DNA from 3 places in the Moorella sp. E306M genome. Region 1 is predicted to be linked to each of the others. Evidence: riboswitches for the same ligand, from Rfam matches in the RefSeq annotation. Region 1 holds a riboswitch; each other region holds the start of a gene.
The links. Region 1 has a riboswitch for cobalamin ahead of cobK (precorrin-6A reductase). Riboswitches for the same ligand answer to the same signal wherever they lie in the genome.

Region 2: another riboswitch for cobalamin. It lies ahead of FLZ89_RS09895 (ribonucleoside triphosphate reductase); the one in region 1 lies ahead of cobK (precorrin-6A reductase).
Region 3: another riboswitch for cobalamin. It lies ahead of cobU (bifunctional adenosylcobinamide kinase/adenosylcobinamide-phosphate guanylyltransferase); the one in region 1 lies ahead of cobK (precorrin-6A reductase).

The regions. Positions count from the first base shown of each region.
Region 1 covers NZ_BJKO01000001.1:2,582,477-2,592,080, reverse strand. Annotated here, with positions in the region: gene FLZ89_RS13385 (glycerol-3-phosphate acyltransferase) at 1-484, opposite strand, end outside; gene FLZ89_RS13380 (Hsp20/alpha crystallin family protein) at 701-1,144, opposite strand; gene FLZ89_RS13375 (hypothetical protein) at 1,541-1,981, shown strand; gene FLZ89_RS13370 (energy-coupling factor ABC transporter ATP-binding protein) at 2,023-2,877, opposite strand; gene cbiQ (cobalt ECF transporter T component CbiQ) at 2,954-3,721, opposite strand; gene FLZ89_RS13360 (energy-coupling factor ABC transporter substrate-binding protein) at 3,722-4,009, opposite strand; gene FLZ89_RS13355 (energy-coupling factor ABC transporter permease) at 4,074-4,829, opposite strand; gene cobK (precorrin-6A reductase) at 4,858-5,649, opposite strand; cobalamin riboswitch at 6,001-6,201, opposite strand; gene FLZ89_RS13345 (5'-deoxyadenosine deaminase) at 6,259-7,584, opposite strand; gene FLZ89_RS13340 (xanthine dehydrogenase family protein molybdopterin-binding subunit) at 7,581-8,585, opposite strand; gene FLZ89_RS13335 (xanthine dehydrogenase family protein molybdopterin-binding subunit) at 8,578-9,604, opposite strand, start outside.
Region 2 covers NZ_BJKO01000001.1:1,916,336-1,925,939, reverse strand. Annotated here, with positions in the region: gene FLZ89_RS09905 (NAD(P)/FAD-dependent oxidoreductase) at 1-925, opposite strand, end outside; gene FLZ89_RS09900 (anaerobic ribonucleoside-triphosphate reductase activating protein) at 1,013-1,744, opposite strand; gene FLZ89_RS09895 (ribonucleoside triphosphate reductase) at 1,760-3,877, opposite strand; cobalamin riboswitch at 3,984-4,235, opposite strand; gene FLZ89_RS09890 (MerR family transcriptional regulator) at 4,356-4,739, opposite strand; gene FLZ89_RS09885 (MerR family transcriptional regulator) at 4,977-5,291, shown strand; gene FLZ89_RS09880 ((Fe-S)-binding protein) at 5,370-6,584, shown strand; gene FLZ89_RS09875 (FAD-dependent oxidoreductase) at 6,592-9,604, shown strand, end outside.
Region 3 covers NZ_BJKO01000001.1:2,907,409-2,917,012, forward strand. Annotated here, with positions in the region: gene FLZ89_RS15055 (cobalt-precorrin 5A hydrolase) at 1-659, opposite strand, end outside; gene cobM (precorrin-4 C(11)-methyltransferase) at 652-1,416, opposite strand; gene cobI (precorrin-2 C(20)-methyltransferase) at 1,413-2,126, opposite strand; gene cbiT (precorrin-6Y C5,15-methyltransferase (decarboxylating) subunit CbiT) at 2,139-2,747, opposite strand; gene cbiE (precorrin-6y C5,15-methyltransferase (decarboxylating) subunit CbiE) at 2,722-3,384, opposite strand; gene cbiD (cobalt-precorrin-5B (C(1))-methyltransferase CbiD) at 3,374-4,471, opposite strand; gene cobU (bifunctional adenosylcobinamide kinase/adenosylcobinamide-phosphate guanylyltransferase) at 4,490-5,104, opposite strand; cobalamin riboswitch at 5,184-5,357, opposite strand; gene FLZ89_RS15090 (translation initiation factor 2) at 5,387-5,653, opposite strand; gene FLZ89_RS15095 (PHP domain-containing protein) at 5,701-6,561, opposite strand; gene FLZ89_RS15100 (TIGR00282 family metallophosphoesterase) at 6,570-7,355, opposite strand; gene FLZ89_RS15105 (hypothetical protein) at 7,404-7,922, opposite strand; gene rny (ribonuclease Y) at 8,086-9,582, opposite strand.

The sequences.
Region 1 (9,604 bases):
GTCCTTCGCGCAGCCAGAAATAAAAAGGCAGGCCGCTGAAAGTAATGACGGTCGCCAGGTCGCTGTTGCGGGTGAGGAATACCAGCACGCCAAGGGTAATGGCCGCCGGCGGGACTACCGGCGGATAAATGGCCAGGGCCACCCCCAGGCTGGTGGCCAGGCCCTTTCCACCTTGAAATTGCCAGTAGAGGGGCCAGTTGTGCCCGGCCACGGCTGCCAAAGACATCAGGACGGCAAGTTCGATTCCACCCCACTTCCACCCCAGGACCGCCAGCAGGTAACCTTTGGCCGTATCCCAGAGGAAAGTAGCTATTCCTGCCTTCAAGCCCAGGTTGCGGAGGACGTTCATGGTACCAGCGTTACCGCTGCCCACCCGACGCACATCCACCCGGTGCCAAAGGCGGGCGGCAATATGCCCCCCGGCCAGGGAACCGCCCAGGTAGGCTAGTATAGTGCCTGCCAAAACCGGCGACAAGGGCAACAAATCTTATCCCCCTCGTATGGAGATCTTGTTCATTAGGTTGTGACTCTACTGCCAGTTTCCACCGGATCCTAACTCATGATGGACACCCTTGCCTTTAGCTAACAGGCTGTTGCCGCCTTGCCCCCAGTAGACTTTTTCACCAAGTCAGTGCCATGCCGGGTACACAAACACTATAGGCGGTCCCCTTGTTGCGAGAACCGCCTCTCTCAATAACCTCTATTCAACAGGAATATGTTTGCCGCGCTTTAATCCGGCCTCTTTCTTTGGCAATATTACCGTTAACAGGCCGTTTTTATAACTGGCGGAAATTTTTTCTTCATCCACGCCTTCTAAATAAAACCTGCGTTCAATGCTGCCACTCCTCCGCTCTTTGCGGATGAAGTTTTCCCTGGTTTCGTCGATTATTGTATCCTGTTTGACAGAAATATTAAGCGCGCCATCGTCATAAGTAATTATAATATTCTCTTTTTCCATTCCCGGCAATTCGGCTTCCACAATATACTCGCGTTCTGTTTCCTTTATATCTGCCTTAAAAGGTTGGCCGAATACAGGGACCCAAAACAGGTCTTCGTTGAATACCCGTTCTATGAAATTCTCGACATCGGAGAATATTGGCCTTAAGCCTTTTCTCCTGCTATAGAAAGGTATTAACCCAAACATCGTACTATACCCCCCTTTAAATTTTTTGTTTCGCTTTTATTCTATAAAGATAGTCAAGGAAAGTCAATGTCAAATAAAGACAAACATGGTCAAAAATTTAAGGTTATGGATTTTTGGCGCCAAATTTATCAGCAATTAGCAAGCCAGGCTTATCCTAGCAGAACTTCACGGGGCGGAGCGGTAACTTGGGTTCTGAGACTTTGTCCGGGAGTTTACTTCTTTCTAAACAAAGAAGTCTTCGCTGCTTCCCTGATCGCAAAGAATTACTTAGTTGGGATACATTGGATGGCTCACGAAGCCATAAACTCCGGTGGAACAGCGGGGATCCCCTTTAGCATCCGGCCGGCACCATGCATAGGATATGATAAACGGCCGGGCTGAAGGAGGTGAATACAGTTGGAAGATCTCAGCCGCTTCTTTGCCGTTATCGGGGCGGTCTTTGCGGCGGCCAAAGGTATTACCGACCAGGTCAAGGTCCGCTGGCCCTGGCTGGGGGAACCCAGGAATGATCCCCGGGAGGAAAAACAGCGGGAGCTCTGGGTGATTTTATTTAACGCCGTTATTGCCGCCCTCCTAGCTGGCATGGCCGCGATTGATGTCTTTGCTCTGATGGGACTGAATGCTTTTGCCGGCCTGAAGGCTGCTTATCCTGGACTTTATTTATTCATTAATATGGTGGCCGTGGGCCTGATGTCTACCTTTGGCAGTCCCTTCCTCCATGAGATCCTGTCAATCCTGATTGAATTCAAGGAAAATATTCGCCTGCGCAACCAGATGGCCACCTTACAGCTCCTGCCGGCGAAAAAAGTCAAAACGCCCAGGGATGAAAATGACTGAACGCAACATTTCAAAATTACTGACCCAGGCTGTGGACCGACTCAAATGGCCAGCTTGGACCTGGAACGATAAGGAATGAAGCCCAGGAGCTCTTCTTTATTTTTCGGTACTGGCGCCGTTGCCGGCAGCCACCCTTTATTTTTCAGGTCTTCATAAACATCCAGCAGCCAGGGCCGGGCCAGATCAGCAGATTCCAGGAGGGTGGCATCGCTAAAGATTTCGGCCGGCGTCCCGGCGCCGATTACCTGGCCGCGGGCCAGGACGTAAATATAGTCGGCCCAGGTATAGGCTATGTCTACATCATGGGTGGATAAAATAATCGTCTTTCCCTGGCGGCTGATATCTGCCAGCAAGGCCATAACCTCCCGGGTTGAACGCGGATCCAGGTAGGCCGTCGGCTCATCAAAGATGATGACCCTGGGTTCCATGGCCAGGACGCTGGCAATGGCCACCCGCTTTTTCTGGCCATAGCTTAAGAAATGGGTCGGTTTATCCTGGAGGCCGGTGATACCCGTTGCCGCCATGGCAGCTTCAACCCTTTGCCCTGCCTCTTCCCTGCTCAGGCCCAGGTTTAACGGTCCGAAGGAGATCTCCTGGCGAACGCTGGCCGAAAAAAGCATGCTGTCGGGGTCTTGAAAGACGATGCCCACCTGCCGGCGTAATTCTGTTAAGGCTTTATGGCTGTAATTAATCCTGGCCCCGGCAAAGTAGATACAACCATCCTGGGGCCTTAAGATGCCGTTGAAATGAAGGAAAAGGGTCGATTTGCCGGCACCATTGGGACCCAGGACGGCAATTTTCTTGCCTTCAGGTATGCTCAAGGTAACATGATGCAATGCCCGGGTACCGTCAGGGTAAGTAAAGGAAACCTTTTTTGCTTCTAATATGGCGGCCAAAAAATCCACCTCCAGTAGTCGGCATAGACTGGGGCATAAAAGGCAAGTGGAGAAGCCGGTCTGAAGACAGCCGGCATTATGTAAGCAGCATTAAAATCACTAAAGCCAGGTCAAAGATGGCGGCCAGGCATAAAAAGGGCCACGAGAAAGGATAAGCAGCCTCCAGCACGCGCAGCTCTTCATGGTAGCCCCTGGCCGTCAGGGCGGTGAATAGTTCCTGGGAGCGGCGGTAAGTCTTAATAAAAAGGCTGGCCGCCAGCTGGCCCAGGGAATGATAGGAAGTGCGCAGGGAAGTATAGCCCAGGCGGGAAGCCTGGGCGGTATAAATATCGTTGACGGTCGCCAGCAGGACAAAGATAAAGCGGTAGGTCAGGCTGATTAAATCCACCAGAAGGGCCGGGAAGCGCAATTGTCTGAGAACGGTAAGGATATCGACCATGGGTGTTGTTAGGGACAGAAAATAAAGGCAGGCAGCGGCCCCCAGGGACTTGAGAAAAATTTTGCCGGCCAGGTGCATGCCGGCTGGGGTAACACCAAAGGTCCACCCCAGGATGGTCACGCCCTTAAGACCGGTCTGAGGCTGGCCGGTAATGGTGAGGGCGATCATGATCACCCCTGCTAGTAAAAAAGAAAAGGGCACTAGCATAAGCTGCAGGTAAAAACGGGCCGGGATGCCGGCGAATCCAATGGTAGCTCCGGCCATCAGGGCAATAATAATGGCAGGAATTGAAGGCCGGGGCGCCACCAGGGCGATCAGGAGGGTTACCAGGGCAAAGGCTATTTTTTCGCCCGGATGGACGTTCTTCAACCGGTTACTATAGGCATACTGATCAATGCTGAACATTTACTGTTGCTCCCGCTGTTTCTTTCCTTTGCTGTAACCCAGAAAGTAGCAAACAATGCCGCTGCCGATGGCGGCCTGGGCGGCAAAGAGGAAGGATTCCACTTCCCCGCTGGGGGGTTCCCACACAGGTTTAAACCAGGGTTCATAATCAGGCCGGATCTGGGTAATAGTATCTTCCGCCTGGTCGTCAGCACCAGCAAATTCAGCGCTGCGGTGAAGGAAAAAGGGTGCCGCTGCCAGGAGAATAACGATCAAGAGTAAAAAGATATTTTTCTGGGCGGTACTCATTACTTGTACACCTCCATGAACTGGATGTCAGTTACAATAGTTAATAAGTCCGTTTTAACCCTTTTTACCGGATATGCTGCTGGTTGCGGCCTCCCACCACCAAGGCCTTATTATCATCTAAAATAGACAGCTCTAGCAATTCGTTTTTATTATAAGTGGCCAGCAAGTTAAAGACGATGACAGTTAAGATACCTTCGCTAATGGCCAGGGGTATCTGGGTAACGGCAAAAATGCCCATGAATTTCAGCATGGACGCCAGCACCCCGCCGGGCTGGGCCGGGAAGGCCAGGGCCAGCTGCAGGGAAGTGGTGATATAGGTCATCAGGTCCCCCAGGGTGGCGGCCAGGAAGACGGCTACGGGCATTGAGCCATTGAGCCTCCGTACCAGGCGGTAAAGGCCGTAGGACACAAAGGGTCCGACGACGGCCATGGAAAAGGTGTTGGCACCCAGGGTGCTCAAGCCGCCGTGGGCCAGCAGGAGGGCCTGGAAGAGGAGGACAATACCTCCCAGGATGCTCATGGCAGAGGGGCCAAAGAGGATGGCGCCCAGTCCCACGCCGGTGGGATGGGAACAGCTACCGGTTACTGACGGGATTTTCAAGGCCGACAGGACAAAGGCATAGGCGCCTGCCAGGCCCAGGAGCATTTTCAGCCCGGGGTTGCTTTTAACGGTCTGCTGGATGGACCGCAGGCCCCAGAACCAGAAGGGTAGGACGACGACAAACCAGAAGGCGGCCCAGTTGAAGGGCAGGAAGCCCTCGGCGATGTGCATGGCATAGGCCGGCTGGGGCAGGACGGCCATGGCCAGCACGATATACATACCCAGTATGGTTATACGGCGGAACACGCTATATACCTCCCTCTGGAATTGAACTTGGAAATGCCGTTGCTATTTTTTTCAACAGGGCGATGGCTTCGGCAACTGTGTAAACTGGATAAAGGTACTGGATGGAAGGCCGCTTGATTACTACTACCGGGATCTTCAGCGCCAGGGCGGCGGCAATTTTGGACCCGGTACCGCCGGCCGGACCGGCGTCCCGGGTGACGATAACACCGGCCCTATAGGCTTTAAACATGGCTTTATTTATTTCTTTGGAAAAAGGCCCTTGCATGGCGATAATGTCGCGGGGTGTCAAGCCAAGGTCCTGGCATTTTTTAATTACCCGGTGCTCCGGTAATACCCTGACCACAATGCGTTTACCTTTAAGCAGGGGGTTTTTGACGAACACTTCCAGGTTATTGGTACCGGTAGTTAAAAAGATAGTCTCCCCCAGCCCGGCGGCAGTACGGGCGGCTTCTTCCCAGGTTGCCACCTGGTAAATGAGGCGGTCGTCCGGCAACTTTGTTTCTGGTCGTAAAAAACGCAGGTAAGGTAAGCAGTGTTGCCGGCACCAGGCTTCCAGGGTCCTGGATAGCTGGTTGGGGTAAGGAAGGGTGGCGTCTATTACTGCTTCCAACGCCCGGCCAACCTTCAGGGCGGCTAGATTACTTTCCGTTAAGGGATCTGTTAAAATTAACGTCGCCCCATCCTGCCGGGCCAGCTGTTCGCCATAGGTGCTGTCAGTCCAGGTGGCAACCTCGTAGCCTTCCTGCCGCAGGTTACGGATTAACTGCCTTCCCTCGCCGGTACTCCCTACCACTAAAATCAAAACGCGCCGTCCTCCCTGTAGAAACTAAAAATCCCCGGCTGTTTTGCCGGGGAAACCGGTGGCGCCGCTAAAACAGGCATGCCTAACTAAACCACCTCCCCGGGTTGAGACCCTGGTGGCCTCAGAACAGGCTAGCCTGTTGGCCTGGCATCATCGGTTGCGGCAAGTTCCCGCTTCCAGGCGGTGATTTGCCCAACCTCTCCCCTGCCGGCGGCTGAATTTAAGCCCGGTCTTCTCGAGACCGCGCACCCATACTGTATGCAATTTAAAACCCTCTGCTCCTACACAAGCAGAGGGTATGCTTGCCATGGTTTTGGCCAACCACCCCCTATCCGGCGTAGGGGTAAAGGTTTCCAGGCAACCGGTATCCTGACTCGGGATCACTGCTCCGGCACCGCCTTCCCAGGTATTACCCAGTGGCTTGATGGTGCCTCGCTCCCCCTCACAGTGGCGGGACCGTGTCAGATTTGCACTGACTTCCCGTATTTGCCTAGAACATATTCACTTTAATGTTATTCTAGCATAACCTGGATATGATGTCCAGGGGTTTTAACGTAGCTTGGTAAGTCCTTATTCCTGATGATTTTTTGCCAGGAGTTGTTATGCCAGCCCGGCTCGCCGGGCGACACGCAGGATGGCTTCACTGGCCTTTTTCCGGACTTCACCGGCATCAATGGTCTTCAATTGCCTTTCCTCCATGACAATTTTGCCGTCGACCATGGTCAGGGTGACATCCGAGCCTCTGGCCTGGTAGACCAGCTGGGTGTAGACGTCGACGCCGTCCTGCGGCTGGGTATGGAGGCCTGCCAGGGAAACCAAGGCCAGGTCGGCTTTCTTCCCTACTTCCAGGCTGCCGATTTCCTTTTCCATGCCCACGGCCCGGGCCCCGCCCAGGGTGGCCATTTCAAAGACCACAGGCGCCGGCATAGCGGTGGGCCCATGGAGGGGTTTCTGGATCAACGCTGCCAGCCGCATTTCCATAAAGGCGTCCAGGTTGTTATTGCACGGCGCGCCGTCGGCGGCCAGGGAAATCACAGTACCCCGGCTCAGGAGATCCGGTACCGGGCAGATACCGGAAGCCATCTTTAAGTTAGACGAAGGACAGTGGACCACTTTCGTACCGGTGCGGGCCAGGATATCCTTCTCCTCTTCACTGAGCCAGATACAGTGGACCAGGATGAGGTCGGGACCGGTGAGGCCGAGATCGTCAAGGTAAATGACGTTGCGCCGGTTGTGGAGTTTTTCCACCAGGGCGCATTCACCCCGGTTTTCTGAAGCATGGGTGTGGATTTTAACGCCGTAATGGCGGGCGAGGTCCCGGACTTCTAATAATAATTCTTCGGTGCAAGAGACGACAAAACGGGGCGTAAAGGCGTACTGGATGCGGCCATTGGCGTGGCCGTGCCACTTCTCCAGCAGGTCGACGCTTTCTTTAAGGGAGGCCGCCGTTGTTTCTTTAAGGCTGTCCGGAACGTCCTCGCCAAAGTCCATCATTACTTTGCCGGTAATGGCCCGGATGCCGCTTTTGGCAATAGCTTCAATGGCCGCATCGGTATGATGGACGGTCTCCATGTCGACGATGGTGGTGGTTCCGCTTAAGAAAAGTTCACCGATGCCCAGCAGGGCGGAGTAATAAAGGGACTCGGGGTCGTGGGCACCTTCCAGGGGCCAGATGCGCAGGCGCAGCCAGTCCAGGAGTTCCAGGTCGTCGGCGCGACCGCGGAAGAGGGACTGGCAGAGGTGAATATGGGGCTGGATGAGGCCGGGGATGACCAGCTGGCCCGTGGCGTCGATAATCCGGTCGGCAGTGGCCGGTGTATTGCCGATGGCGGCGATGTGGTCGTCTTCAATATAGATATCCCCCTGGAAAACTTCCCTCCGGGGGTTCATGGTAACCAGGGTACCGTTCTTGATTAAAATACTCATTTCTTCTCTCCTTCTTTTTCCCGCAGGGCGGCCAGGATTTTCTCCGGTGTAACCGGCAATTCAGTAATGCGAACTCCCACGGCATTGTAAATAGCATTGATAATGGCCGGTACGGTGGGGATGGTAGCGGGTTCACCAACTCCTTTGGCGCCGTAGGGGCCGGTGGGCTCATGGGTTTCCACAATCAGGGGCTGAATCTCGGGTATATCCAGGGCAGTAGGAATGAGATAGGTAGAAAAGGAATTATTAACGATCCGGCCCTGCTGCAGGTGAACCTTTTCCAGTAGGGCCATACCCAGGCCCTGGGCGACACCGCCTTCAATCTGGCCCTCTACCCCGAGGCGGTTTACGGCCCGGCCCACGTCATGGGCGGCTATGAGCTTTAAAACCCGCACTTCCCCTGTTTCCGTATCCACTTCCACCTCTGCAATCTGGGTACCGAAGGCGTAAGGCCAGTATGGTGCCCCCTGGCCGGTCTCCCGGTCAACGGCCGTGGTATGGGTGACGAAGGTTCCCTGCCCCACCAGGCGGTAGCCAGCCAGGCGGGCCCGGGCGGCTGCCTCGGGGTAGGATATTTGTTTCTTGGGGTAACCCTTGACGTAAATTATTCCCTCCCTGGCTGCCAGGCCGGCAATGGTATTAACCCCTAAGAGGGTCCGGGTGTATTCAAAAAGGACTTCCCGGGCCTGGCGGCAGGCCATTTGCACGGCATTGCCGGAGGCATAGGTCTGGCGGGTGGCCGCCGTCGTGCCGGCATCGGGGGTGGTATCGGTGTCGGCGGTGATTACCGTTATCCATTCATAGGGTACCCCCAGCTCCTCGGCGGCAATTTGCGCCAGGATGGTAGTAGAACCCTGGCCGCAGTCCACAGCGCCGCTGCGCACGGTGGCCGTACCGTCATCGTGGATTTCTACCGTGGCCGTTGCGACATCGGGAAAACCATTACCGTAGCCGGTACCGTAGAAAAAGCAGGCCATACCAATACCGCGTTTTTTACTCATCCTGCATCCCTCCCGGTATTAACTCTGCCAGCGACCAGCCGGCGGCCCGGGCCGCTTGCAGCATAGTCTCCGTCAGGCCGACGCTGCTTTCCAGAACCTGGCCCGTGGCGGTTACATCCCCCTGCCGGAAGGCATTGAGCCAGCGGATGGTAAAAGGATGGATCCCCAGGCGGCTGGCCAGCTCGTCCATCTGGCTTTCATAAGCCAGGGGCGGCTGGGTGGCGCCGAACCCGCGCATGGCGCCGGTAAAAGGATTATTGGTATAGACCGCGTAGGCATCAATCTTAACGTTGGGGATGACATAAGGACCGGTGGCATGGATGGCAGCTTTTCGCAGAACGTTAGGGGCCCAGGAAGAATAGGCGCCGCTGTCGCCGATGATTTCCGCTTCCAGGGCCGTTAACTTTCCATCCCTGGTGGCACCGGTCTTATAGCGCATGATCATGGGGTGGCGCTTGCTATGGGCCAGGAAGGATTCTTCCCGGGTAAGGACCATTTTCGCCGGCCGCCGGGTATGCACGGCCAGCAGCGCCACCAGGGTCTGCAGGGTCATATCTTCCCGGCCGCCGAAGGCACCGCCCACGGCCGGGGCCACGATGCGTATGCGGTCCTGGTTCCAGCCCAGCACCCTGGCTACTTCCACCCGGTCCCAGTGGACATACTGGGTGGCTACGTAAATTACCAGGTGGCCGCGTTCATCCACCCGGGCCACGGCAGCCTCTGGCTGGAGGAAGGCGTGGTCCAGAAGCTGGGTACGATAGGTATTTTCCACCACAACATCGGCTGCGGCAAAGCCTGCTTCGATATTTCCTTTACGGATAGGTAGGTGGTAAATAATATTGTCCCGGTCGGGATGGACCCGAGGCGCCCCCGGTTGCATGGCCGCCACAGGATCTAAAAGGGCCGGCAGTTCTTCGTAGGTTATCTTTACTTTAGCCGCCCCAGTCCTGGCGGCGGCCGGGGTGGTAGCACCTACCAGGGCGACGACGTCATTCACCGAACGCACCTCGTCCCGGGCC
Region 2 (9,604 bases), 670 kb from region 1:
TGACTTTTTCAGCAAACTCCGGTTCACGAATCACGCCCACTGTAATTACCGGGATACTGACTACCTTCTTGATTTCTTCTGCCAGATATACTCGCCATCCCTGTTCGAACCTCGAAGTCTCCAGAAGTGTAGGCATTGATTCATATATGCCCGAACTTACATGTAATACATGGACGCCTGCATCCTCTAGCATCTTAGCTATTTGTTTGCCCTCTTCTAAAGTATTGCCGTCCTCGACAAATTCGTCAGCGCTGAAGCGGAAACTGATCGGGTAGTCTTCTCCCACAGCTTCCTTAATCCTTCTGATTATCTCCAACGGGAAGCGCATCCTTCTCTCAAAGCTACCGCCATATTTGTCGACTCGCCGGTTTGTCCGCGGTGACATGAACTGTCCAATAAGATACCCATGGGCGCCATGCAGTTCTATCCCGTCAAACATGGCTCCTTTAGCTCTCACAGCCGTATTAACGAATTTCTGGATTAACTCTTCGATTTCGTTGATTGTAAGCTCCCGCGGTTGAGTACCAAGAAATGAACAAGGAACCGGAGAGGGAGCTACCGGTTGAAGCCCCTCTGTTATACCAGGAGTGGTCTGACGACCAGCATGGTGTATCTGCATAAAGATTTTAGCACCATAGTTGTGGACAGCTTCTGCCAGCTCAAAAAATCCGGTCATGTACTTATCATCATCGAGCCGCAACTGACAAGCAATATTTTTGCCCCGGGGGTAATCTATCTGTACATTTTCTAAGATTATAAGTCCTACCCCACCCCTCGCACGTGCTACGTAATAGTCAATAAGCCTCTGGCTTACTGATCCGTCCTCATTGGCAAGATTTGTGGCCATCGGTGGCATGACAATGCGGTTCCGGATTACCAGGTTTCCTATTTTACCTTCCGAAAAAAGGTTTGGAAAGTATGTCATATTACTCCCACCCTACTTTGTGATTGTTACTACTATCTACTATAACTTAAGGTAGAAGCTATTGTCAATTATTTTTCCCGTTTAGTTCTAATTTCTAACATCTACCTTGTGAATAAATGGATGCAATTTTTGCGCCATGCTCTGCAAGGTTGCCCCTGGATAAGGCCGGAGCGCCTGGAAATCTGCATCCAGTAACGTTCCGGCGGGCTGGTACTGCTGTAGTACGTAACGCCGTGCTCCACGCAGCAGCCGGCCTATGGCCAGGAAATCTTCCTCCATTAACAGGCCGGGAACTACCGTGGTACGAAATTCATAAGCAACCCGGCTGTTTTTAATGAGAGCAATACTTTCCTTTACAGCCTCCAGGTTCGCCCTGGTGCCGGTTAAAAGGTCATACTTCTCCGGCGGCGCTTTTATGTCCATGGCCACATAGTCCAGGAGGTCACCGGCCAGCAGCCTGGCTATAACATCAGGCTGTGAACCGTTGGTATCCAGTTTGACTTTAAAACCGTGGGATTTCAGTGACCGGATAAATTCCTCCAGGCCCGGCGCCAGGGTTGGCTCACCCCCGGTTATACAAACGGCCTGCACCCAGGAGCGGCGCCGAAGCAACAGGTTTAAAACCTCCGCCGGGCTGACTTCCGGCAAAGTAGCAGGGCGCAGCACCAGGTCGGCATTGTGGCACCAAGGGCAGCGGAAATTGCACCCGCCCAAAAAGACGGTAGTGCAAACCTCGCCGGGGAAGTCCACCAGGCTCGTTTGCTGGATGCCTCTAATGGCGATAGGGATCATTTCCTTAAAACAGGCAATGGCCGTCATATTATCCAGCCTTTCCTAAACTGCCGCCTGGCGTGTTTGTTCGTCGTCGCAGGAGACAGGACGGAAGCCACGCCGCTCCCGGAACTCCTCCTGCTTGCCTTTATTCCAGTTCTTCACCGGCCGGTAATAGCCGACGATCCGGCTCCAGACCTCCGTTTCCCGGCCGCAGGCCGGGCATGTCCACTGCTCGCCGGAAAGATACCCGTGCTCGGGGCAGATGCTGAAGGTAGGAGTAATGGTGAAATACGGCAGGCGGAAATTATCCATCACCGTCTGCAGAAAACGCCGGCAGGTTGCTGTATCTGTCACCCTTTCCCCCAGGTAGGCGTGAAAGACCGTACCTCCGGTATATTTTAGCTGCAGCTCGTCCTGGTGCTCCAGGGCGGTAAACACGTCGTCGGTGTAGCCGACCGGCAGATGGGTGGAATTGGTATAATACGGCTCCTCTGTTCCGGAAGTGAAGATGTCGGGATAATTGCGTTTGTCCAGCCGCGCCAGACGGTAGGACGTCCCCTCCGCCGGCGTGGCTTCCAGGTTGAAGAGCTGGCCGGTTTCTACCTGGTAGGTGGCCAGGACAGAACGCATGAAGTCCAGGATTTCTAAAGCCAGACCCCTTCCCTCGCGGGTATTAATACCTTTCCCTATAAAATTCAGGAGGGCCTCGTGCATGCCCACGATACCGATGGTGTTAAAATGGTTCTCCCAGTACCTGCCGAAGCGTTCTTTAACCTGCCGCAAATAGAACCGGGAGTAAGGATAAAGCCCTTGCTCAGTAAATTTTTCCAGGATATTGCGTTTGAGAAGCAAGCTCTCTTTGGCCAGGTCCATCTTCGCTTTGAGGCCGGTGAAAAATTCTTCCTTCGTTTTAGAAAGATAACCCAGTCGGGGCAAATTTATGGTGACTACACCTATCGACCCGGTGAGGGGGTTGGCCCCAAAGAGACCGCCGCCGCGTTTCTTGAGTTCCCGGTTATCCAGACGCAGGCGACAGCACATACTCCGCACGTCTTCGGGCTTTAAATCGGAATTGATAAAATTGGCGAAGTAGGGGATGCCGTATTTGGCCGTCATGGCCAGGATTTTTTCTACCACCGGGCTTTCCCAGGGAAAATCCGGTGTGATATTGTAGGTAGGTATGGGGAAGGTAAAAATGCGGCCCCGGGCGTCTCCCTCCATCATCACCTCGCAGAAGGCCGTATTCAGCCAGTCCATCTCCTGCTGGAAGTCGCCGTAACATTCTTTCCTGCGCTCGCCGCCGATAATCACCGGCTCGTTAGCTAAAATCTGCGGCACAACCACATCCATGGTCAGGTTGACAAAGGGCGTCTGGAATCCCACCCTGGTGGGTACATTGAGGTTAAAGATGAATTCCTGCAGGGCCTGCTTGACTTCCCGGTAGTCCAGGCCGTCGTAACGGATAAAAGGGGCGAGGTAAGTATCGAAGTTGGAAAAGGCCTGGGCACCGGCAGCTTCTCCCTGCAAAGTATAAAAGAAATTGGCTATCTGCCCCAGGGCCGTCCGGAAATGCCTGGGCGGCGCGCTTTCTACCTTCTGCCCCACGCCGGCAAAGCCGCTTTCCAGTAAATCGGCCAGGTCCCAGCCACAGCAATAGGGCGCCAACAACCCCAGGTCGTGGATATGGATATCGCCCCTTTCATGGGCCTCGCGGATAGCCGGCGGGTAGACCTTTTCCAGCCAATACCTGGAACTGACGGCGGCGATGATATGGTTGTTGAGGCCCTGGAGGGAATAATTCATGTTGCTGTTCTCATTAATCCGCCAGTCCTGGCCGTCCAGGTAGCCCTGGACCATTTCCTGCACGTTGACCAGAAGGTGGCGGAAATCCCGCCATTCCGCATGTTGTTGCCGGTAAAGGATATAAGCCTTGGCCGTCCGGGCATGGCCATTCTCAATCAATACTTTTTCCACCAGGTCCTGCACGTCTTCGACGGTAGGCAGCCTGTCGGCAAATTTTTCCGCCAGAAGGGCCGTCACCTGGTTGGCCAGCTGGCTGGCCTGGCGGCGGTCCTGGCCCCCGACAGCCTGGGCCGCTTTGTAAATAGCATTGATTATCCTCTCCTCGTCAAAGTCCACTACCCGGCCGTCGCGCTTGATGATCTTCTTGGGTATCATGATAAAATTTAAATCTCCTTTCGCCTGCCTGAATGAAAAACCCCAACCACGCCTGCGTAGCTGGGGTAAATCCTCCCTTACCTCACCTTCACCATGGCCGTGGTTTAACGGTGAAATCTCACGGGCAGGTCTCCTGGCTCGGGTTCAACGCTCCCTGCTGCCTTCCCAGTCCAGCACTCAGCTCCTTTAGATGCACTACTCCGGGTACTTCTTAATACTATAAGAAATTAACCCGTAGCTGTAAATATCTTGCTGAGTGCTGGACCAGTGGCTCCTTTAGCAGGTACTCCCCCTCACAGTGGCGGCACCGCGCCGGACTTGCACCGGCTTCCCTGGCACCCGCGAGAATCCTTTTCTGGTAATGTTCAACACAGTAATCTTCGACAAAGATGAGGCAAAATCCTGCCGCTATATAACCTTCTCATCCCCCGGTTAAGCACTGTTTTTATTCACCTGGGGCTATTTTTCCTTGCTGGAATTACTTTGTTTCCTGTTTTCTATGGGGGCAGGTATTACAAAGGGAGGGATCGTCAAAGGAGATCTGGCAGTAAGTCCCTTCCTCCTTCCAGCATGGCTTGGCGCACCCTATGCGTTCAGTCTTCCGGGAGCAGGCCGGGCAGTCCTCGTATAACCAGCAAGGATAGAAGGCCAGGTAGTGTTTGATGGAGTTTAAATTGAAGCCTTTATCGATGAGCTTTTGAATGAAGCGCAGCCGTTTCAAGTCATTATTTGAGTAAAGGCGCCGCCCGTTCTTGCGTGCGGGCTGGATGAGTTTATGTCTTTCCCAGACCCGCAGGGTGCCCGGCTGTATGCCCAGTAAATCGGCGACCACGCTGATGGTATATAACATTTGTTCAGGCATTAAAAGCCGCCTCGCTTAACAATCAGTTTATAAATTATTGGCAGTTTTATTTTACGTTAACTTATCATCCCAGATCAAGTATCGCTTTTCTCCTATCTGAAAACATAATTTTGCTATATCTAAATAACTTTGTTGTAAGATTTTTTATAAGTTTATTGACATGGGTTTGTTCAACAAATATGATATAAGTAAGATCAATAGTAAGCGGGGCGAAGAAGGCCGGTGTATCCCATCGGTATGGTTATCCAGGTCTTAGATATTTCTCCCCACCGCCTGCGTCGCTGGGAACGAAAGGGACTGGTTGTTCCCATGAGGAAAAACGGCCGGCGCTGCTATTCGGAACTGGACTTACAACGGTTAATGTTTATTAAACGCCTCCTTGATGGCAAACATTGCCGGCTCGCAAACCTCCCTAATTACCTCGCCTTTTACCCCTGCTGGCAGGATGGCAAATGCATAAGCACCCCTTTAGAAGAGCCAAAGGAAGGGGCGCGTCCCTGCTGGCAAAAGAAAAACTGGTATTGTGGCTACCAGTTCCACCGGAAAGTATAGTCAGGGTTACAAGGCAAGGAAATATCCGTTTTTTAACTTCTAGCACCATTCATTAAATTTTATCCAGGAGTGTTGTTTATGTCCATTTTGCTGGCTACAGAAGCGCCTGGCCTTGCAAAAATCTCCCGGGCCATGGGCGGAGCCAGCCTGCAGACCTGCCTGGCCTGCGGCGTGTGCACCGGCGGCTGCCCTACCGGCGACATCGGCGCCCCCGTAGACCCCCGTAAAATGGTGCGCCTGCTCCTTTTGGGGATGGAAGACCGGCTCCTGGCGTCAGATATGATCTGGCTCTGCACCATGTGCGGCCGCTGTACAGTCTACTGCCCGGTGGGCGTGAATATGGGCGACCTGGTCCGGGCCATGCGGTCGGAACTGGCGGCAGAAGGCCGCGTCCCCGTAAACCTGCAGAAAGTGGTAGACCTGGCTCTAGAGTCTGGCAATAATATGGGGATCAGCCAGGAGGATTACCTCGACACCCTGGACTGGATGCAGGAAGAGCTCCAGGCGGAGTTCGGCAGTGAGGCGGAAATACCCGTTGATAAGAAGGACGCCAGGATATTGTACGTTATCAACCCGCGGGAAGCGAAGTTCTTCCCCCTCTCCATTCTAGCGGCGGCCAAAGTGTTCCATGCCGCCGGCGAAAGCTGGACCCTTTCCAGCCGCTACTGGGACGCGACCAACTACGCCCTTTTCTCCGGGGACGACAAAGCCGGCGCTATCCTGGTGCAACGCCTGGCCGATGAGGTGGAGCGCCTGGGCTGCCAGGAGTTGATCATGACCGAGTGCGGCCATGCCTTCCGCGCCATTCGCTGGGGGCCGGAGCAGTGGCTGGGGTACAAACTCCCCTTCAGCGTGCGCAGTATCGTCCAGCTCATGGCCGAATACCTGCAAGACGGCCGCATCCGCCTTGACCCCTCCCGCAACAGCGAACCGGTAACCTATCACGATCCCTGCAATCTAGGCCGCAAGGAGGGCATTTTTGAAGAACCGCGGCAGATACTCCGGGCGGCGGTAGCAGATTTCCGGGAGATGACACCCAACCGTGAGAATAACTACTGCTGCGGCGGCGGTGGCGGCCTGCTCTCTTTGAGCGAGTTTGGCCAGGAACGCATGGCTAAAGGAAAGGTGAAAATAGAACAGATCCGGCGCACGGGAGCAAAGATTATCGCCACTCCCTGCCATAACTGCGTTGACCAATTGAACGATTTATGCCGTCATTATCACCTCGATGTTAAGGCGAAAAACATAGTCGAGCTGGTAGCCGACGCTCTCGTAATTAATGGCAAGGAGTGAGGTATTGATGGTTAAAAATGGTTCGTTGCCGGTAGCCGTACTGGGAGCAGGTATCGCCGGGGTCCAGGCGGCTCTAGACCTGGCCTGCCTCGGCTACCAGGTAATCCTGGTAGAACGCGCTGCCCGGCCGGGCGGCAAGCTGGCTATTTTACCCAAGACCTTTCCCACCAACGACTGCAGCGCCTGCGCTATGACGCCCTGGAATGGTTTCTTCTGTATACGCTCCCCGCACTTTATCAGGCTGGCCGGGGAAGATAAAATCGTACTCTTGACCGGTGCTGAAGTTAAAAACTTAACCGGGAAAGCAGGCCATTTTTGTCTCCATCTTAACCGGCAGGGCCGGGAAGAAACCATCAATGTGGCTGCCATCATCCTTTGTCCCGGTTATGAGGAATATTTACCCCCTAGTTTAAACGCCCGTTACGGTTATGGCCGTTATAGCGGTGTCTTGACGGGCCTGGAGCTGGAGCAACAGCTGGCTAACAGTGGGTACCCGCACCGTCCCCCGGGCAAAGAGCCGGTGCAACGGGTGGCTTTCATCCAGTGTGCCGGCTCCCGCGATCCCGCCAACGGAGTGGCTTACTGCTCGGCCGTCTGCTGTATGTATGCCCTGAAGGAGGCCCTGATGCTTTATGAGACCGCTGCTAATTTGAAACTCCCTTTACCGCAAATAACCCTGTTTTACATGGACCTGCGTACCTACAGCAAAACTTACCAGGAATATCTGGAGAAGGCCCGGCGGGAATACGGATTAAGGCTTGTTCGTTCCCGCATTCACAGCATTATCCAGTCTCCAGGAGAACCCCGGCTGGTCATTCGCTATGCCCGGGAAAACGGCCAGATCAACGTCGAAGAATTTGACCTGGCAGTACTGGCTACCGGCTTGCGACCGCCGGATGGCGCCCGGGACCTCGCCGCCAAGCTGGACATTAAGGTCGATACCTATGGTTTCTGCCAGTCCCCTACCCTTTCTCCCTTGGCCACCACACGGGAAGGAGTATTTGTCGCCGGCGCCTTTAGCGGCCCCTGCGACGTAATCGATGCCGTCACCCAGGGCTCGGCCGCTGCCGCTGCCTGCGCTTCCTGGCTAAAAGAAGCAGGTTTATTTTATAGGAGTTCCCTGCCCCCTAAAATACAATTGGTTTCACTTCCTGGCGGCAATAGTATCCCGCCGCGGACCGGCGTCTTTGTCTGCGGGTGTGACCAGTTGTCTGCCGGCCTGGATTTAAAGGAGCTGGAAGAATATAGCCGCTCCTTGCCTGGGGTTGCCTGGGTGGAAAGATTATTCCTTTGCGCCGGGGGGGCAGGCGAACAATTACGCCAGGCCATAAAGGAACATAGCTTAAACCGTATTGTAGTAGCTGCCTGCAGCGCGCGTGCTCTGGAACCCCTGGTAAAAACTTATCTGCGGCAGGCCGGCCTGCCGGGCCATGTAGCAAAGGTGGTTAATGTCCTGGATCATGCGGTCCGGATTTACAGTGGCAGGAAAGATCGCGCTACCAGAAAAGCCAGGGACCTGGTGCGGATGGCAGCGGCCAGGGCATTGACTGCTCCTGCCGGCATGGTGGAGGAATGGTCAATAACACCCGCCGCCCTGGTAATCGGGGGTGGGGTGGCCGGCATGGTTGCCGCCCTTACCCTGGCCGATCTAGATTTGGAAGTCCACCTGGTAGAAAAGGAGGGACGACTGGGTGGTAATGCCCTTCGCCTGCAGTACACCTTACAGGGCGCCGACGTTGAGGCATATCTGGCCAGGCTAAGCCAGCGTCTCAGCAAACACCCCCGCATCCATATCCACCTGAACGCTCAAGCCAGGACCATAACCGGCCGGCTGGGAAGTTTTACTACAGAGATAGAAGACACAGGCGGGCGAAAGGAAAACATCCGGCACGGCGTAATTATTATTGCCACCGGTGCTGCAGAAAAGAAGCCGCGGCAGCACTTGTATGGCCAGCACCCGGCAGCAATTACCGGCCTGGAGTTAGAAGACCTGCTTAAAACCCGGAGCCGGCGGCTGGAGAGCCTGCAAAAGGTTGTCTTTATTCAATGCGTAGATTCCCGCGATGACTCTCATCCTTACTGCAGCCGGATCTGCTGCAGCGAAACTTTAAAAAATGCCCTGGAACTCAAGAAAATCAACCCGGAAGTTGATGTATACGTGCTCAACCGGGATATTATGACCTACGGCCTACAGGAACAGTGGTACGAGACCGCCCGCTCCCAGGGCATCCTGTTCCTGCGTTATAACCTGGAAGTGCCGCCGGAAGTAACGGTGCCCGCAAAGAAAGCAGGACCAGAGGGCAAAATACAAGTCCGGGTTTACGATCCCATTCTGGGCGAAGAAATTGTCATTGATGCCGATCTCCTGGTGCTGGCGACCGGGATGGAGCCACGGGCGGAGAATTGGTGCCTGGCGTCTTTATGCCACATCCCCCTGGACGAGAATGGTTTCTTTGCTACCAGCCATCCCAAATTAAAAACTGTTGAGACGCCGGTGCCAGGCATCTTCACCTGCGGGCTGGCAGAAGGGCCTAAAAATCTCGAGGAAGCCATAGCTTCAGCGCAGGCCGCGGCCGTAAAGGCGGCCGCCCTCCTGGTGCAAGAGCGCCAAACCCTTCCCGAACGGGTAGCCCGGGTAGAAGGCGCCTGCGCGGCCTGTCTTACCTGTGTGCGTGTTTGTCCCCATGGTGCCCCTGCAATTAAGGAACACCGTTCCTATATCGATCCCCTGCTCTGCCAGGGATGCGGCGCTTGCGTGGCGGCATGCCCGGCGCAAGCCATTACCCTTACAGGTTACAGTCATACTGAAATGGAAGCTGAACTCAAGGCCCTGCCAGATGAGCCAGGGAAGGTGCTGCCTACCGTTATCTTCACCTGCAGCTACTGCGCTTATGCCAGCTTTGAAAATGCTGCTGGCCTGGAGTGCCAGAATGACGTTTTTGTATTGCAGGTACCGTGTTTAAGCCGGATTGGCACCCTGGAGGTGCTTAAGGCCATTGAAGCCGGCGCGCAGAAGATTT
Region 3 (9,604 bases), 320 kb from region 1:
GTAACCATAATTCCGGCCCTGTCTTCCCCTCCTGCTGGACAGGCCCCAAGGAGACGGGGCCTTAAGGCGGGCAGGGCCTCCTCCAGGGACTTAAGTAAAGGCTTTTCTACCAGCAAATCGACTGGCTCACCGTTGACCAGGGCCGCCATCACCCTGGTAAAGGCGGCTGCCGGCCAGACACTCATGTTCAACTCCCGGGCCACCAGGTCCAGGGGGGGCAGCCCCTGCACTTCGCTGGCGGTGGTAATAACCGCCTGGCCGCCCAGCAGCGCCGCCACCCTGCGGGCCAGTTCATTGGCCCCGCCCAGGTGGCCGGAAAGGAGGCTGATGGCGTATTTACCCCCCACGTCCACCACCACCACGGCCGGATCTGCTTTTTTGGAAACAAGGTGGGGGCTCAAAGCCCGCACGGCAATGCCGGCAGCCATAATAAGGATTAACCCGCGGTACTGGTGAAAAATCCGCCCCAGGAACGGGGATAAAGGCCCCGCATACGGCACTACTTTGAACGGGTCCCCTTCACCGGCCCCTGCCCTTGGAACCAGGCCGGCCGGGATAAAGATCGTAGTCCCCGCCGGTAAAGAACGGGCCAGCTGCAGGGCCGTCTGGAAACCGGGCCGGGTCAGGGTGACAATGGCTATTCCCTGTCCTTCAGTCATGGGGTGTCTTAGCCTCGCGGTAGCCGTGGCTGAAGGCCGGGTTGTACAGTAAGGAGCGCTGGTAGCTGCCGGCCAGGAAATCGCCGACCAGGAGCAGGGCCGTCCGGTCAATGCCCGCCTCCCTGCTTCTAGCGGCAATATCCCCCAGCGTACCATGGATAATCTTTTCTTCCGGCCAGGAGGCCTTGTAGACTACTGCCGCCGGGGTATTTTCCCCATATCCCCGGGCCAGCTCGGCCGCTGCCGCCGCCAGGTCCTGGCTGCTGAGGAAAAGGCACAGGCTGGCGCGGTGGCGGCTTAAATCGGGCAGGCTTTCCCCGGCGGGCACCGGGGTGCGGCCGGCCCGCCGGGTGAGGATCACCGTCTGGCTTATTCCCGGCAGGGTAAATTCCCTCCTGACGGCGGCTGCCGCCGCCGCAAAGGAGCTGACGCCGGGCACGATCTCATAAGGTATACCCAGCCCCTCCAGGGCGTCCATCTGCTCCTGGATGGCCCCGTACAGGGAAGGATCGCCCGTATGCAGGCGGACCACCTTTTCGCCCCTGGCTACCGCCTCCTGCATAATGGCCAGGACTTCTTCCAGGGTGAGGGAAGCGCTGTTATACAGCTTGGCTCCCGGCGGCGCATACTTTAAAATTTCCGGGTTCACCAGGGAGCCGGCATAGATAATGACCCCGGCTTCCTCTAAAAGGCGGCGCCCCTTGACGGTAATCAGCTCCGGGTCTCCCGGCCCGGCCCCGACAAAATAAACCTTCATGCCTGCCCCGCTCCTTTGACAATAATCAACGACAGGTAATCCTGTTTCTTACCCTTTTCGGCTACCAGGTCCCGGCTGAAGCTCTCCCCGGCCTGGCCGCAGCGGCTGGCCAGGAACGACTGCCCGGCCACGCCCGCCTCTTCCAGCACGGTAACGATGGCGTCATAATGGCGGGCGACTTTCATTAAGACGAGATTGGGAAAAAGGGAGAGGTATTCCTTTAAGTTAGCCGGGTCCTTGAGGGCCGGGATGATGGCCAGAGGTTCGTCCCCTACCGCCAGGGGAACATTCAAACTGGCAGCAGCCGCAGCAAAGGAAGTGATCCCGGGAACGGTAACAATCTTTAAATCCGGGTTGAGTTTTTGCAAGCGTTGCATTAAGTAGCTATAGGTGCTGTAAAGGGAAGCATCCCCCAGAGTCAGGAAGGCGATATCCTGGCCTGCTGAAAGGTTTTTCAAAAGTTCTGCCGCCGCTGCATCCCAGGAACGTTCCAGGTAAGCCAGGTCATGGGTCATAGGCATGAAAAGATTTAGTATCTTCTGCTCAGGCCGGAGAAAAGGCCGGACCACCTGCAGGGCCAGGCTTTCCTCGCCACGCTGGGAAACCGGTACCGCCAGGACCGGTACCTGTTCTAAAATGGCTTTAGCCTTCAGGGTTAACAGGTCCGGGTCTCCCGGTCCAACCCCCAGGCCATAGAGGGTTCCACTCACCACTCCTGCCTCCTATTCGTCACGGCGCAATTGCTTCACCAGCTGCACTATATATACGGGATTCAGGGCCCGCCAGATGTGGTAGCGGCCGGCCGGTTCCAGGCGGGCCAAGTTGGCAGCCAGGGCCTCTACCTGGTAGCCCCGCTGATAGCCGAAGGCCAGGGCCGTACTCAAGGTCTCGACGGTGATGGCATTGAGGACGATAATTCCTCCCGGCCGCAAAGCTTCATGGCAGACCCGTAAAATCTCTTCCAGGTGCCCGCCGCTGCCTCCGATGAAAACCCGGTCCGGCGGCGGCAGACCCTCCAGGGCCGCCGGGGCCCTGCCGGCCACCACCTGGACATTATCCAGGCCAAAACGTTTTACATTCTCCCGGATCAAGGTGCAGGCCTCCGGGTTTACCTCTACGGCCAGGACCTGTCCCGGAGCCACCAGCCTGGCCGCTTCAACGGCCAGGCTCCCGGTTCCGGAGCCAATATCGTAAACGGTCATACCCGGTCCCAAACGGGCTTTGGCCAGGGTTAGGACCCGGACTTCCTCTTTCGTCAGGGGGACCTGGCTGCGGTTAAAGTAATGGTCAGGTATCCCGGGCGTACTATAGGGCCAGTGAATCCGGTTCATAACCGGCTATCACCACCCCGGGCCTGGTCAAATGCTGCCGGGCCAGTTCGGCTGCCGTCAGCCAGGCCGTCTGCTCCTGGTTGCTGCCCAGGTCGATCCCCACCCACAGCTTGATACCGGCCAGGCCGTGGTCGGACAGGTATTTACCTATAACTGCCGGGGTGTTGGCCCCGCCGGTGAGTATAGCCAGCCTCGCTTGCCCGGCCGCCAGCCGGGGCAGGTACGGTTCCAGAACCTCCAGGGAGCGTCCGTGGCAGCTTAAGAAAACGGCATCTTCCCAGCCCTGCCCCAGGCGGGCAAAAGCCAGCTGAACGGAACTGATGCCGGGGATAACGTTGATTTTTTCGCCGGGAAACTGGCGCTTGAGCCACGCGAGGAGGCTGTAAAAGCCGGGATCCCCGGATACCAGGATAGCCGTAGGGCGGCCGCGTATCTGCAACAGGCAGGAGCGTAACCCCTCCAGGTCGCCCGTGATAACCCTTTTCTCGCGTTCTAAATCTTGAAAAAGGTTCAAAGCCCGGGGGCCGCCGATAAGGACTTCGGCCGCCGCCGCTGCCCGCCGGGCCGCCGGCGTTATGTATTCCGGGCTGCCTGGTCCAACCCCGATGACGGTCAGCCACCGGCCATCAGCTCCCATGGCCCCACGCCTCCAGTATCTGCCGGGCCACCGCATCCCGGCCCATAATTTCTCCCTGCAGGTTGAGCAAAACCGTACCTACGGTGAGCTCACCACGGACAAAGTCCTCGGCCCGCCGGCTGGCCCGGGCCGCCAGGGTGTCCCAGAACTCTCGCCCCAGACCGTGGCTATGGATAATTTCCTGGGCAGCTTCCACTGTAGTTACCTCTAAAAGCTGCCGCACGGCTTCCGGGGATGCCCCCCGCGCCGCGGCCCAGGCGGCCAGGATTTCCTGGCGGGCGTCGGCCAGGCGGCTGTGGGTATAAAAGATGCCTCCCACCACCTTGATGAGCTTGCCGCCGTGCCCCCACAGGAGCACCCGCTTCACCCCCCGCCCGGCGCAGGCCTCCAACATGTAGCCGATAAAGTTGCTGGTCAGAACAATGGCCGCAGCCGGCAGGTGATAGCGTTCTTCGGCCTGGCGCTGCCCCAGGCGGCCGGGGGTCAGGATGAGGGTCTCCCAGCCGGCAGCCAGGGCGACGTCTATTTGCGGTATCAGGGAAGTACGGTAGGCCTCTTCGGACATGGGTTCGACAAAACCGGTAGTGCCCAGGATCGAAAGGCCGCCCTCAATCCCCAGGCGGGGGTTGAGGGTCCGCCGGGCCAGCTCTTCCCCCCCGGGGATGCTGATTTCCAGCTCCAGGCCCTGGCCGGGCGGGGTTACATCGGCAACTGCCGCGGCGATCATTTGCCGGGGAACGGGATTAATGGCCGGTTCCCCCGGCGGTATAGCCAGGCCGGGACGGGTTACTGTCCCGACGCCGGGTCCGCCGCGCAAAGTCAACCCCCGGCCGGATTGCCGGGCGCGGACGTGGATGGCAGCCCCGTGGGTAACGTCAGGGTCATCGCCGGCGTCTTTGACCACCACGGCCTCGGCCCAGCCCGGACCCTGGTGCACGGTAACCGGCAGGGTTACCTTTTCCCCCCGCGGCAGGGTAAGGGTAACCTCCCGCACCAGTTGTTTCTGCCATAAAGCTATGGCCGCCGCCCTCGCCGCAGCAGCCGCACAGGTACCTGTGGTATAACCCCGCCGTAACTCCCTCTGCAACGATTTCTCCTCCAGTTTTTATTGTATTTTCGGAGAAGTTCCTCCCAACAACCTTTCTTCATTAGCCTTATTATCCTTTAAAACCAGGGGCAGGCCGGCCACCACCAGGTAGACCTGGTCGGCCCGGCGAGCAATCTCCTGGTTGGCCAGGCCCAGCAGGTCCCGGAAAACCCGGCCCAGGGGATAGGGAGGAATGAGCCCCATTCCCGCTTCTTCAGTAACAATAATTACCCGCGCCGGTACCTGCCGGGCTACGGCCGCCAGTTCCCTCACTTTGACCATGATGGCTTCTACAGCCGCCGTACTTTTTTCCCAGCTGTCTCCTGCTCCAGCCGCCTCCTGGCTCAAAAGGTTGCTGAGCCACATGCCCAGGCTGTCCAGGAGGATGGTACCGGCACGCCGCCCTTCCCGGGCCACGGCTTCCGTGACGGCCAGGGGAGCTTCCACCGTCAGCCATGCAGCCGGTCGTCGGCGCCGGTGCATGTCCACCCGGGCCGCCATTTCGGCATCGTCCACGGTCGCCGTGGCCAGGTAGACTACTTTTTCGCCTCCGGCAGCAGCCAGTTCTTCAGCCAGGCGGCTTTTGCCACTCCTGGCCCCCCCGGTTACCATGATTAACGACCCGTACCCCATAGAATGGCCTCCTAAAATAAAAACTCCAGCCCCCACGAAGCAGCTGGAGTCACATCACCTAACTTTAGGCCCCTTAACGCGAGGGTGAAATGAACAGGCAGGTTTCCTGGCTCCGGCTCCTTGCCTGGCTTCGCCTTCCCGGTATAATACCAGTGGCCTTGAAGCAGGCTCCCCGGTTACAGTGGCGCGACCGCTCAGGATTTACACCTGATTCCCTTTTAACCTTTCAGGCACCTGTTCCCTATTAAGTTAATTATAGTATAAATCGCTCCCTCCTATCAGTCAAGCCCTGGGTAACGATATGCCCTGCAACTTATTTGTGATCATAGCCAGCTCTTTATTCTTTTCCCAGATAGCCCGGGCATAGCGCCGGTTGCGGAGCTGGAGCTTTTCCTTTTCCTGGCGCAGGCGATTTACCATCTCCCACTTTTCGGCTTCACTTTTTTCTATCAGGCGTAGCAAGACACGCCGGCTGACCCGTAATTGTTCTACCTTACTTTCCAGCTCCTGGATACGCCGGTAAAGGCCAGCTGCCTCATTGCCAGCCAACGGCCCCACCCCCTCATTATTAGTTTGCTAAAGTATATGCCTGGAAATCAAACCTTAGTCGCTTGAGCTTTAATCTTTTCCGCTCGCCTCTGTAATTGCTCCAGTTCCGCTGTGCCCACCCGGCAGGTCCCCAGGTCGGCATGGCTGTTGTCAACCATGCCGTGGAAATCTGACCCGCCGGTTACCACCAGGTCATACCGGGAGGCAAATTCCAGGTAACGCCTGGTGGCAGCGGCATCGTGGAGAGGATAATAGGCTTCGATACCCTGTAAGCCGCCATCAACAAGGGCCGGAAGAAGGGCATCAGCCGGGCTTAAGCCCGGGTGGGCCAGGACCGGCACTCCGCCAGCCTTTAATATTACCTCCACCGCCCGGCCAGGTTCAACTTTTTCCCGCGGGACATAAGCAGGCCGGCCCCGTGCCAGCAGGGTTTTGAAGGCCGCCTCCACAGAGGGGGCATATCCCTTACGGACCAGAACGGCTGCGATATGGGGACGGCCCACGGCCTCGCCCCTGAGTTCCTGCTCGACCTCGCTCATGCTGATATCATAACCCAGCTCTTGTAATCTGGCGACCATCCGGGCCGTGCGCCGGTAACGCGCCTGGCGCATAGTTTCCAGGAAGGCCAGCAAATTTTCCTTTTGCCAATCAAGGTAATAACCCAGAATATGAATTTCTTTATCTTCCCACTCGGTGCTCAGCTCGACCCCAGGAATGACCGTCACGCCGTAACTGCTGCCGGCAGCCAGGGCTTCTGCCAGGCCGGCTACCGTATCATGATCGGTGACACCAAGGGTCGTTAAACCTTTGGCCTTTGCCAGCCTGATTAGTTCTGGGGGTGAAAGCAGACCGTCGGAACTCGTAGTATGGGTATGTAAATCAGCTAGCTGCATAGATATCTTGTCCAATGGTTAATTTACGCCGTGCCGTAGTGCTGCAACCTCTGGATAGCCATTGCCCGGCCGGTAGCGGGATCAATATCTACCAGCACGGCTTCCAGCTGAATAATGCCACCGGCGACTTCAAACCGCACCGGCAGCTGGGTAAGAAATTTTTTAACGACAAGTTCTGTTTTTACCCCCAGGACCGAATCCCTGGGGCCGGTCATGCCTACATCGGTGATATAGGCCGTCCCCTGGGGCAGGACGCGGGCATCGGCCGTCTGGATATGGGTATGGGTCCCGATGACCGCACTTACCAGTCCGTCAAGGTACCAGCCCAGGGCAACCTTTTCTGAAGTTGCTTCAGCATGGAAGTCTACTAAAATGATCTTAGTTATCTCCCCGATCTCTTCTGCCAGGCGGCGTCCTAGGCGAAAAGGACACTCCAGGGATGATAGAAACACCCGCCCCGATAAATTAATAATTCCTACCTGCAGGTCTTCCTTGACCTTTACCAGGGTATAGCCCCTGCCAGGAGTACCAGGAGGATAATTGGCCGGCCGGACAATGCGCTCATCCTCCTCCAGGAGGGCCAGCGCTTCTCGCTTATCCCAGACATGGTTGCCCATGGTTAAAATATCAATGCCGGCGGCAAAAAGTTCACCGGCAATAGCCGGCGTAATACCATTACCACCGGCAGCATTTTCGCCGTTTGCTACTACAAGGGCCGGCCGGTATTCCTGGAGCAGAGGTGGCAGGAGTTCCCGGATCGCTTTACGGCCCGGCCGTCCCACTACATCGCCAATCATTAGAACCCGCAAAAACAAGGCTCCCCTCGAATTACCTTAAAATTATTATTCGCGCCGGTTCTATTTATTAAACACCATGACCCGACCTTCTTCCCGGAAGGCAATTAGCTGGCGCTCCGGGACGGTACCCCTAACACTTTCCAGCATACGGTCAATTAACTCTTCCTGGAGCAAAAGTTCTTCTTCCATGATATTATCATTGTTCTCCGCAACCAGGCTGGACCCAAATTCCTCCCGCACCAGGGCAATAATGAGGTCAATTTCATCCCGGGAAAGGGTGGTTACATCCCGTTGTACCTCCAGGGCTGTCAGCTGGTCATAAGGTGTATATTTAAGGTTAATGACCCTTGCTTCCCGGTCTTCCAGGTAGTTATATACTTCCAGGGATTTACGGAATTTCTTTTCAAACTGCTGGATAGCCTCCCCGGCCAGGGGTTGGGACAGCATAAAAGTAAAGCGTAAAACCTGGTCTTGGGGTTCATAGTTAATGGTACCTACTTCCGGGTAACGTACCAGGATAGAAATAAGGAGACCGATAGTATCAGATACTTCGCCGCCGTGTTTGTACTTCAGGCCCAAGGTTAACACCTGCCCCGTACTTTTATGTATATGTATAAGATGTTACCACCAATAAGACACTACTTCTGCAACCAAAAGCAAATTCCTGCCTGCCTTGTCCTCCGGAAACGATGAAAATTTAATGGCAGGGATGGAAAAACTATTTCCTTCCCTGCCATTTAAATTATTTAGCATAATCGACAGCGCGGGTTTCGCGAATAACTACCACTTTAATCTGGCCCGGGTATTCCATTTCCTTTTCGATCTTTTTCACGATTTCCCTAGCAAGGTGCATGGCCATGGCATCATCAATCTTGTCAGGTTTAACTAAAATCCTTACCTCCCGTCCGGCCTGGATAGCATAAGATTTTTCCACGCCGGCAAAGGAATCAGCGATCTCCTCCAGTTTTTCCAGGCGTTTAATATAGGCCTCCAGGGTTTCCCGCCGGGCTCCCGGCCGGGCTGCCGAAATGGCATCGGCCGCCTGGACCAGGCCGGCTTCGATGCTACGCGGTTCCACGTCACCATGATGGGCTTCAATGGCATGGATTACCTCCGGGGATTCCCGGTATTTTTTAGCCAGCTCAACCCCCAGGGCGACATGGGGGCCCTCGACTTCAAAATCAACGGCTTTACCAATATCATGGAGCAAACCGGCCCGCTTGGCCAGCTGGACATCAACCCCCAGCTCGGCAGCCATAGCCCCGGCCAGGAAAGCTACTTCCAGGGAGTGTTTTAGGACGTTCTGGCCGTAGCTGGTGCGGTATTTAAGTTTACCCAGGAGGCGCACCAGCTCTGGATGCAGGTTATGAATACCAGCTTCGAAGGTAGCCCGCTCGCCTTCTTCCCGGATCTTTTGCTCGAGCTCCCGCCGGGCCTTTTCAACCATTTCTTCGATCCGGGCCGGGTGGATACGCCCATCGATAATTAACTTTTCCAGGGCAATCCGGGCCACTTCCCGGCGAATAGGATCGAAACTGGAGAGAATAACGGCTTCCGGTGTGTCATCAATGATGAGATCGACACCCGTCAGGGTTTCCAGGGCGCGAATGTTGCGGCCCTCGCGACCGATAATGCGCCCCTTCATTTCATCATTGGGCAGGTTCACCACCGAAACCGTCGCCTCGGCCACATAATCAGCAGCACAGTGCTGGATAGCGTGAGTAATAATCTCCCGCGCCCTTTTTTCTGCTTCTTCTTTGGCCTCCGTTTCAATTTGTTTAATCAGCATGGCTGCTTCATGCCTTACTTCTTTTTCCACATTCTGCAGTAGGATGGCCCTGGCTTCTTCAGTCGTTAAGCCGGAAATGCGTTCCAGCTCGCTGATCTGCCGGCGGCGCAGTTCTTCCAGCTCTTCCTTCAGCTTCTGGGCAGCTTCTTCCTGGCGATGGAGGCTGGCTTCTTTGCGCTCGAGGGCTTCAGTCTTGCGGTCCAGTGCCTCTTCCTTCTGCATCAGCCGCCGTTCGAAACGCTGGAGCTCATTGCGCCGTTCCCGGCTTTCCCGCTCTATTTCATTACGGATACGGTGGGCTTCTTCCTTGGCTTCCAGGACCGCTTCTCTCTTTTTAGCCTCAGCTTCTTTTTTGGCTTCTTCGATAATGGTAGCTGCAGCCTTCTCGGCCGAAGCAATTCTGGCCTCGGTCAGGTACTTGCGGATAGCATAACCGCCGGCTGCACCCACCAGGAAAGCTATCAGGGCATAA